DNA from 3 places in the Cupriavidus sp. USMAHM13 genome. Region 1 is predicted to be linked to each of the others. Evidence: predicted binding sites of a transcription regulator. Region 1 holds the regulator's gene; each other region holds the start of a gene.
What was found. The regulator sigma-54, encoded in region 1, starts transcription at its own class of promoters, with help from an activator protein. The targets are predictions, from matches to a motif close to TGGCANGNAANCTGCTTT.

Region 1 (3,274 bases):
CCTCGGGACGCGTGCGCGCCGTGCTCTCGCCGCGCCAGCCGGCCAGCGCGCCGGCAGCGCCGCCGCTGGAGCTGAAGCCCGCACCCGCGCCGTCCAAGTCCTGAACCCAGCCGAACGCAACGCATCCAGCGCGCCAGGCGCTCCCAACGCACTGCCCTCATGACCGATACCCAGACCGCCCCCGCCGCCACCGCCAGCAACGGCCAGTCCGCCGGCGGCAGCACGCTGACGGTACGCCACCTGAAGAAGCGCTATGGCTCGCGCACGGTGGTCAAGGACGTCTCGCTCGACGTCAAGAGCGGCGAGGTGGTCGGCCTGCTGGGGCCCAACGGCGCCGGCAAGACCACCTCCTTCTACATGATCGTCGGCCTGGTGGCGCTGGACGAAGGCGACATCGTGCTCGACGGCCTGCACCTGAGCGGCCTGGCCATCCACGAGCGCGCGCGCATGGGCCTGTCCTACCTGCCGCAGGAGGCCTCGGTGTTCCGCAAGCTCAACGTCGAGGAGAACATCCGCGCGGTGCTGGAGCTGCAGATCGTCGACGGCAAGCCGCTGTCGGCGCAGGAGATCGAGCGCCGCCTGGACGCGCTGCTCGACGACCTGCAGATCGCCCACCTGCGCCAGAATCCCGCGCTGTCTCTGTCGGGCGGCGAGCGCCGGCGCGTGGAAATCGCGCGCGCGCTGGCTTCGGCCCCGCGCTTCATCCTGCTCGACGAACCGTTCGCCGGTGTCGACCCGATCGCGGTGGGCGAGATCCAGCGTATCGTCAGCTTCCTCAAGGCGCGCAACATCGGCGTGCTGATCACCGACCACAATGTGCGCGAGACGCTGGGCATCTGCGACCACGCCTACATCATCAGCGAGGGCGCGGTGCTGGCCGAGGGCCGCCCGCAGGAAATCATCGCCAACGAATCGGTGCGCCGGGTCTACCTGGGCGAGAACTTCCGCATGTGATGCGGTGGCCGCGCCTCGCCGGCGCGGGACCGCGACAAAGCGGCAGGAACGTTAGCAATTTTCGTTCCATCGCGCTGCGGATGGGCATAGAATAGGCCGCATGAAACCTTCGCTTCAGCTCCGCCTTTCCCAGCATCTCGCACTGACGCCACAGCTTCAGCAGTCGATCCGGCTGTTGCAGCTTTCCACGCTCGAACTGCAGCAGGAAGTCGAGCAGGCCCTGATCGAAAACCCTCTGCTCGAGCGCGAAAACGATTGGATCGAGAGCCCGCTGCGGGTGGCCGCCGATGGCAGCATCAACGTGCAGAGCGCACCCGCGCCGGCCCCGGCCGAAGCGCAGGGCAATGGCGAGGCACGCAGCGACGAGGGCGGCGGCGATGAAGAGCGCTTCGGCGACGGCGCCGACGACTACGGCAGCGACTGGAGCCTGGACGACTTCGCGCGTCGCCCCCAGGGCGACGAAGACGAGAAGGCGCCGCTGCAACTGCGCGACGCCGAGCCGACCCTGCGCGAGCACCTGATGGAACAGCTCGCGCCGCTGAAGATCTCGGCGCGCGACAAGGGCCTGGCCATCTTCCTGATCGAGTCGCTCGACGACGACGGCTACCTCAGCGCCACGCTCGAGGAGATCTGCGAAGAGCTGCCCGAAGAGCTGGAGTTCGAGATCGAGGAAGTGCAGGCCATGCTGGCCCTGCTGCAGAGCTTCGATCCACCCGGCGTGGGAGCGCGCAATGCGGCCGAATGCCTGGCGCTGCAGCTGCGGCGGCTGTCGCATCCGCAGCGCGAGCTGGCGCTGGGCATCGTCAACCACCACCTGGAACTGCTGGCCGCGCGCGATTACACGCGCTTGAAGAAGGCGCTGCAGGTGGACGAGACGGCGCTGAAGGCAGCACATGACCTGATCCGCTCGCTGGCACCGTATCCGGGCCACGCCTACAACCGTCCGCAGGCCGACTTCGTCGTGCCCGACGTGTTCGTGCGCAAGAGCGGCAGCGGCTGGATCGCCCAACTCAATCCCGACGTGATGCCGCGCCTGCGCATCAACGACATGTACGCGCAGATCCTGCGCGGCGCCAAGGGCGAATCCGGTGCCGCCGGCCTGCAGCAGAAACTGCAGGAAGCCCGCTGGCTGATCAAGAACATCCAGCAGCGCTTCGACACCATCCTGCGTGTCGCACAGGCCATTGTCGAGCGTCAAAAGAACTTCTTCAGCCACGGTGAAATTGCGATGCGCCCCTTGGTTTTGCGGGAGATTGCCGATACACTGGGATTACACGAGTCAACCATCTCTCGGGTGACGACTAACAAATACATGGCCACCCCCATGGGCACTTTCGAGCTGAAGTACTTCTTCGGCAGCCATGTGTCCACGGAAACGGGCGGCGCTGCTTCATCAACGGCTATCCGAGCCTTGATCAAGCAACTGATAGGAGCCGAAGACCCGAAGAATCCCCTGTCCGACAGCCGAATTGCCGAATTGCTGGGCGATCAGGGCTTCGTCGTGGCGCGCCGGACGGTCGCCAAGTACCGAGAAGCGCTGAAGATCCCGGCAGTCAATCTCCGCAAGTCTTTGTAGCCGAGCCGCATCGCCTGCCTGGTGTGGCTCTTTCAGAAGGAGAAGCGCTATGAACTTCAAGATCAGTGGACACCACCTGGACATCACGCCACCCCTGCGTGAGTACGTGGAAACGAAGCTGGAGCGTATCGTCAGGCATTTCGATCAAGTCATCGGCGTTAGCGTGCTGCTCTCTGTCGACAACCACAAGGAAAAGGACAGGCGTCAGTACGCGGAAATCAATCTGCATCTGAAGGGCAAGGACATCTTCGTCGAGGCGCACCACGAAGACCTGTATGCGGCGATCGACGCACTGGTCGACAAGCTGGACCGTCAGGTCATCCGGTACAAGGACCGCGTGCAGAGCCACGACCGGGAATCCGTGAAGTACCAGATGGCTGCCGCACAGATGCAGCAATAGCCAGAGAAAACAATAAGAACAATCTGCCTGATCTGCCTTGAGGCCGCCCGTCGGCCACCAGCACAAGGGCCAGACCACGAACCGCGCATCAGCGCGGTTTTTTGCTTTTGGCGGACCGGCTCGCGTGCACGCCCCGTACACGCCCTCGTCCGGGGGAGTTCGCAAGTGGCGCGACGCAGTGTATGCTCTCCAATACATGAGTCGCCGCTACCGCCGGGACCGCGGCTTGCGCGCCGCACAAGAAGGCGGGCGGGCTGCTCTATAATGGTCCGATACTCCGCATGCCGGCGCCCGACCGGCGGAGCGAGCGGATATTCCGCCTCTTTGACCCGGCCGGGCGCGCA
Region 2 (3,274 bases), 240 kb from region 1:
GCCAGGGGTGGGAACGGAACATGGCCCAGGCATGCGTCCACAGCGCGCCACGCGAAGAGATCTGGTCGGCCGCCTGCAGTTGGGCGATGGTGTCGAACAGGTTCCAACCGAAGGCCTGCCCCGCCGCCTTGACCAGGGGCTGCAGCACCAGCAGGCCCGCCACCAGCGCCACCGCCGCGAACAACAGGCCGGCCGGCCGCGCCAGCGGTCCGGCGCGGCGCGCGCTGGCGCCCAGTCGGCCACGCTCGCCATCCATCGCGCCCGCGCGCGCCAGCCAGGCCATCAGCAAGGCGCACAAGGTCGCCAGCCCCACGTGCAGCACGCCTGTGCGCGAGCCGGACAGTACGATGCCGCTCTCGAGCAGCAGCGCCGCCGCCAGCCAGGCCGGCGCGCCCAGGCGGCCGCGCGCGGCCAGCCAGACCGAGGCCGCCAGCGCCAGCCCCTCGACCGTGGCCTGGTGGTTGGGCTGGTTCAGGTTGCCCCACAGGCGGCGGTTGTCATCGTAGAAATAGGAAGAGACCAGGCCCAGGCTACCCGGCTCCAGGTGGAAGACCTGCGCCCATTGCGCCAGCGTGCCCAGCAACCCCGCCACCAGCCAGGCGGCGGCCAGCGCATCGAGCAGGTGGCGGCGCCCGTCGCGGCCCGCGGCCTGCCCGTAGCGCCAGGCGGCCAGCATCACCACCGCGCCCAGCGCTAGCGCCAGCTGCGTCAGCAGGCGGCTGCCGGTGATGTCGGGCATGCCGGCGGCGGCCTGCAGCAGGCCGGTCAGGATCAACCAGAGGGGGAACAGCGCGGCGATGGGCAGCAGCGGCGCCTCGCTACGCTGGCCGGCGCGCGTGGCGAGGCTGCACAACAGCCAGGCGCTCAACGCGAACAGCAGCAGCGAGGCCCATTCGCCGTAGAAAGTAGCGAGCGGCAGGGTATGCCGGGAAACCAGCGGGGGAAACGCGACAGCGAGGAAAACGGCTAGGGCCGGAAGCGAGAACCTGAGAGGCGGCATGCGGGTGCCTGGTGGGGGCAAAGGCGCATGATAGCTTGGGGGGTGGGGAAAGAAAAAGCGCCCCGGGTGGGGCGCCTTCTTCCAATGCTTACAAGCCTATCAGACGCCCGTCTGTTGCTTCGTGCAACCATTGCCCGACGTAGCGCCGGTCCACTTGATCTGCGTCGGGTCCGTAGTAACAGGCGTAAAGGTCACGACGCACGCGGTCAACTGACCCGAGCCGGTGATGGTAAGTGCCGGAACAGTACCATCCCAAGCAACGGTACCATTTTTCGGTACGGGCAACGAAGGATAGCCAACGGCCGTGTTCAGCAGAGCTGCCGTCGCGCACTTCGTCATATCGCCACTGTTTTCCTGCAGGCACTGTCCAATAGCGATCTTCGTTGATGCGATCGAAGCAATGTTGTCGGCCCAGCGCGCGCGCGTCACGTAGTCCTGATACTGCGGAATCGCAATCGCCGCCAGGATACCGATGATCGCCACGACGATCATCAGTTCGATCAGCGTAAAGCCCTTCTGGGCACGGCGGCCCAGCTTCTTCAGTTGTTGTACGCGTTGCATGGTGATTTGACCCCTTGAAGGTATTTTCCCGATGTGATGAAACATCGTGTTTCATGTGATGCGGGACATATAAAGCAGTCTTCATGCCAGCCTTTTGGAGGGTATGTGAAGGCACGAAGTGACAATTTTCGGCAGTTGGGCGGCCGATGGCTTTGCGCTGGCGCAAATTTTGTCACCCAGGCTGACAGGCTGCGGCAGGCAATGGAAGCGCCGTTTCGATCAGAAACGAATCCAACTGAAATCCGGCGCCTCCCGGGCAGCGCGCCGCTCCCCGCTCCAGCAGAAAAACGGGCGGCCGCATCGCTGCGGCCGCCCGGAACGACGGCGCCCGGGCTTCACGCCCAGTCGCCGCTGAGAGGACGGGTCGGTCAGGCGGTCTGTGCGCCGCGGCGCTGCAGCAGCTTGCCGATCAGCACCACCAGCACGGCGCCGACGACGCCGAACACGAGGTGGGCGTGCGGCACGTTGGCCTCGAACCAGGCGGCGTCGACCGGGTCGCTGACCAGCATCTCGCCGGCCAGGTAGCCCAGCAGGGCGGCACCCAGTACGATGATGATGGGGAAGCGCTCCATCACCTTGAGCAGGATGGTGCTGCCGAACACGATCAGCGGGATCGACAGGCCCAGGCCCAGCACCAGCAGCATCAGCTGGCTGCCTTCGGGGCCCTTCTGCGCGGCGGCGGCCACGGCCACCACGTTGTCGAGCGACATCACCAGGTCGGCGATCAGGATGGTGCGGATGGCGGCCCAGATATTGTCCTTGGCATCGTGGCCGTCCTCGTCATCGTCGCCGGTCAGCAATTGCACGCCGATGTAGACCAGCAGCAGGGCGCCGACGATCTTCAGGTAGGGCAGGCTCAGCAGCTTGACGGCCGCCACGGTCAGCACCACGCGCATGATGATGGCGGCGGCGCTGCCCCAGAAGATGGCTTTCTTCTGCTGGGCGGGCGGCAGGTTGCGCGAGGCCAGGGCGATCACCACGGCGTTGTCGCCCGACAAGACGATATTGGTCAGGATGATCGATCCCAGCGCGATCCAGAACGCGGTGGAGGACAGCAATTCCACGGTGAAGCTCCTCGGTTTCTATGACTTGGTGTTGATGGATAACGACAGGTCCGCGCGCTGGCTCGGCGCGCGACTGCGGCATTTCGGATGTCTGAAAATTCAGACATGGAGATTTACCGTATGAACCTTTCGATTAGGTTTCAATCAGGATACCAGCAGACCTGGGAGATACCCTAGTGTCCTGGGTCTCAAGTGCGTTGAGCCGCTTTGTCTGGCGGGAAGTCGTGCAAGGCCGGGGCGTCAAGGACAACGGGATTGCCTCCGCCAGAATGACAATGCCCCCGCATGGGCGGGGGCATTGCATGGCCGGCCGGGGCCGGCGGTCGGTGCCGGCGCCGCGCGGGGCGCGGCGGGACACCGGGAATCGGACGCCGAATTACAGCGCAGCCTTCAGCAGGCGGCCCATTTCGGACGGGTTGCGCGTGACCTTGATGCCGCACGCTTCCATGATTTCCAGCTTGGCCTGGGCGGTGTCGGCACCGCCCGAGATCAGCGCGCCGGCGTGGCCCATGCGCTTGCCCGGGGGCGCGGTCACGCCAGCGATGAAGCCGACCACCGGCTTCTTCATGTTTTCCTTGATCCAGTAGGCGGCGTTGGCCTCGTCCGGACCACCGATCTCGCCGATCATGACGACGGCGTCGGTATCGGG
Region 3 (3,274 bases), on a different replicon from region 1:
GACGTTCACACCAGATCGGGCGCGGCGCGGCGGCATGGCATAGTGTCGCCCTGTCCGTTGATGCACGCCGGAGTGCGCCGCGCCATGACCCTGCTCGATCAGTTCCTGCCCCGTTTCGATTTCCACGAGCGCCACGCCATCACCATCGACGCGCCGGCAGGCATCGTGCTGGACCATGCCGCGCGCCAGCGCGCCCAGGACGATCCCTTCATCCGCACGGCCATCCGCCTGCGCGAACTGCCGACGCGGCTGTTCGGGCTGTCGCAGCGGCAGCCGCTCGACCTGGACGATTTCACCTTTCTCGGTCGCGACGGTGACCGCGGGCTCGCCTTCGGCCTGACGGGGGCGTTCTGGCGCCCCGACTACGGCCTGGTGGAGATCCGCTCGCCCGAGCAGTTCCGCATGCACGGCCGCAACGATGTGTGCAGCCTGGTGATGTGCTTCGACACCGGCAGCGACGCCGCCGGGCGCACGGTGCTGCGTACCGAGACGCGTGTGTTCTGTCCGACGGCGGCGGTGCGGCGTCAGTTCGCGCCGTACTGGTACCTGATCCGGCCGGTCAGCGGGATGATCCGGCGCCGCATGCTGGCGCGCGTGCGGCAGCATGCCGAGAGCGAGGTGGCGCGGCGCGGGCGCGCCGGCTGAAACGGGGCAGGCGGGCGGGGAAGGCCGCGCCGGCATCCCCGCGGGGCACCGGCGCGGCCTCGCTGCCGTGCCTCAGTTCTCTCAGTTCTTCTTCTGGCCGGTCAGGCCGCCCAGCAGGTTGGTGACCGGCGCCAGCGGGCTGGCGGTCGAGCCACTGCTGCTGCCACTGCTGCCGCTGCCGCTGCCGCTCAGGCCGCTGGTCAGGCCGCCGACCAGGTTGGTGACCGGCGCCAGCAGGTTGGCGGGACTGTTGGTGCCGCCGCCGCTACCGCTGCCGGCGCCGCTGCCGCCGGCCACCCCGCTGAGCAGGTTGGTGACGGGGGCGAGCGGATTGCTGCCGCTGCTGCTGCCGCCGTTCTGCAGTCCGCCGGTCAGGCCTCCCAGCAGGTTGGTGACCGGCGCCAGCGGACCGCTGCTGCTGCCGCTGCTCCCGCCGAGCGTGCCGCCGAGGCTGCCGAGCAGGCTGGTGACCGGTGCCAGGGGATTGCTGCCGGTGCCGCCTGTACCACCGGTGCCGCCGGTGGGCGCATTGAGCAGGCCGCCGAGCGATGCCACCGTGGCGCCGGTGGTGCTGACGACACCGCCCAGGGTGGAGACGATCGGTGCATTGGTCTGGGTGAGCTGGTTGCCGACCTGGCCGACCGCGCCGCCCACGGTGGTGAGCAGGTTGTTGACCGGCGCACCCAGTCCGGTGGCCTGGCCCAGGGTCTGGGTGGTGCTGACCAGCGCGGAGGTGAGGGGCTCGATAGCCTTGCCGACCGTGGTGGTCAGCTGGGTGACCGGGGCGGTCACGGACTGCGGGCTCAGGTTGCCGACCAGGCCGCCGACCTGGCTGACCACCGAACCCACCGGCTGGGTGACCGGCGCCAGCGCGCCCTGGCCCAGGTTGCTGACCGCGCTGCCGACGCCGCCGATGGTGGTGCCGAGCTGGTTGAGCGCCGAGGGGCCGGTGGCGCCCGTGGCGCCGGTGGAGCCAGTGGATCCGGTCGTGCCGGTGGACCCGGTGGACCCGGTCGTGCCCGATGGCCCGGAGGGGCCGGTGGCGCCGGTGGACCCCGTGGCGCCGGTCGGTCCGGTGGCGCCGCTGCCACCCGTCGCGCCGGTGCCACCGGTGGCGCCGGTCCCGCCGGTGCTGCCCGACGGTCCGGTCGCTCCGGTCGAACCCGTGGTGCCGGTGGTGCCGGTGGTGCCGGTCGCGCCCGAGGCACCGGTGGTGCCATTGCTGCCATTGTTGCCGGTGGCCCCGGTGGTGCCTTGCGGGCCTGCGTTGCCGGTGGCGCCGGTAGTGCCCTGGCTGCCGGCGGTGCCCGCCGTGCCGGCCGGGCCGGTTGCGCCCATGGCGCCGTCACTGCCGTTGGCGCAGCCGCCGAGCAGGACCAGGGTGCCGACAGTGATGCCGAGCAGGAGATGCGGATTGCGCACGGTAATTCCCCTCTAAGATCGTTGTTTGACTCGGAGAGGTCGGACTGCAATTGGCGTGCCCGTGGCCTCGGGCTGTCGCGCGGCGCCGGCCGCGCTGCCTTCGATTGCCCACAATCCCTTGTGGCGCAAGGATCCGCGGGTGGAGGCGGGGATTGGCACGGGCCGTCGCCGGAGCCCGTTCAGGGCGCTTCCCGCGTTACGGTGTCCGTAACGCGCCCGTAACGCCGTCCGCCATGCTGTCCGTTATCTCCCCTGTCCAGCGGAGCCTTCGTCACGTGGCGGCTCGGCCGGCCGGCTGGCGGCGCTGCGGCGCTTCCGTTCCCGCCCGCACTTGACAATGCCGGGGCGCGCTGACGGCTGCGAGCGGCGCCGGCGCCATCGCGCTCGGCACGCACCTGAGCGCCATCGCGCTGTCGCCTTGATGCCCTGAAATCCTGATGTCTTGATGTCTCCGGCGCGGCGGCCTGGGCTTCAGGGCCGCGCCTGCCCGGGACTCCCGCGATGTTCGCGGTATTCACTGGGGCTCAGGCCGGTGTGCGCGCGGAAGGCGCGGCTGAAGTGCGACAGGTTGCCGAAGCCCCAGGACAGCGCGATCTCGGTGATCGAGCGGCCCGCCAGCTGCGGCGCGCGCAGGTCGCGCATGCAGCCTTCCAGGCGCTGGCGCTGGATGCGCTCGGCGGGCGTCTCGCCGCTGCCGGAGAAGGCGTTGTACAGGTGGCGGCGGCTGCAGTTCAGCAGCTGCGCCAGCCGCTCCGGGGTGAAACCCGGGTCGCGCAGGTGCGCGCCGATGGCCTGGCGGATGCGGTCCAGCAGCAGCGCGCGCTGGCTGGGCGCGCTCTCCACGCCCTGCAGTTCCAGCAGCGACAGCTGCACCAGTTGCAGCAGCATTTCGCCGGCGCCGTGTGCGGCCGCATCGCTCATGTGCGGCAGCTCGCGGAAGGTGTGGCGCATCGATTCGAGCGCCACGCGCGAGATCCCGGCCGCGCCGCCGACCTGGCGCGCCATCAGCGCGTCGAGGCGCAGGCCAGAGGCGGCGATGCGTTCCTTGGGCACCATCACGACCAGGTGTTCGCACGCGAGCGGGTTCGAGACGGCGTAGGGCGCCGTGGTGTCATAGATGGCCCAGGCGCCGGCGCCCACCTGCGCGGTGCGTCCGGCCTGCTCGACCTCGGCCACGCCAAGCGCGGGCGCCACGATCTTCAGGTAA

Region 2: a site for sigma-54 is predicted at 1,633-1,650, ahead of BKK81_RS05340 (pilin). Genes of this name have one in related genera too.
Region 3: a site for sigma-54 is predicted at 2,111-2,128, ahead of BKK81_RS19130 (collagen-like triple helix repeat-containing protein). Genes of this name have one in related genera too.

What each region holds. Positions count from the first base shown of each region.
Region 1 covers NZ_CP017751.1:948,716-951,989, reverse strand. The annotation lists gene lptA (lipopolysaccharide transport periplasmic protein LptA) at 1-104, shown strand, start outside; gene lptB (LPS export ABC transporter ATP-binding protein) at 160-954, shown strand; gene BKK81_RS04310 (RNA polymerase factor sigma-54) at 1,055-2,530, shown strand; gene hpf (ribosome hibernation-promoting factor, HPF/YfiA family) at 2,580-2,930, shown strand.
Region 2 covers NZ_CP017751.1:1,191,489-1,194,762, reverse strand. The annotation lists gene BKK81_RS05345 (PglL family O-oligosaccharyltransferase) at 1-1,000, opposite strand, end outside; gene BKK81_RS05340 (pilin) at 1,100-1,561, opposite strand; gene BKK81_RS05335 (TerC family protein) at 1,930-2,625, opposite strand; gene sucD (succinate--CoA ligase subunit alpha) at 3,002-3,274, opposite strand, start outside.
Region 3 covers NZ_CP017752.1:150,713-153,986, reverse strand. The annotation lists gene BKK81_RS19135 (DUF2867 domain-containing protein) at 85-645, shown strand; gene BKK81_RS19130 (collagen-like triple helix repeat-containing protein) at 727-2,067, opposite strand; gene BKK81_RS19125 (helix-turn-helix domain-containing protein) at 2,539-3,274, opposite strand, start outside.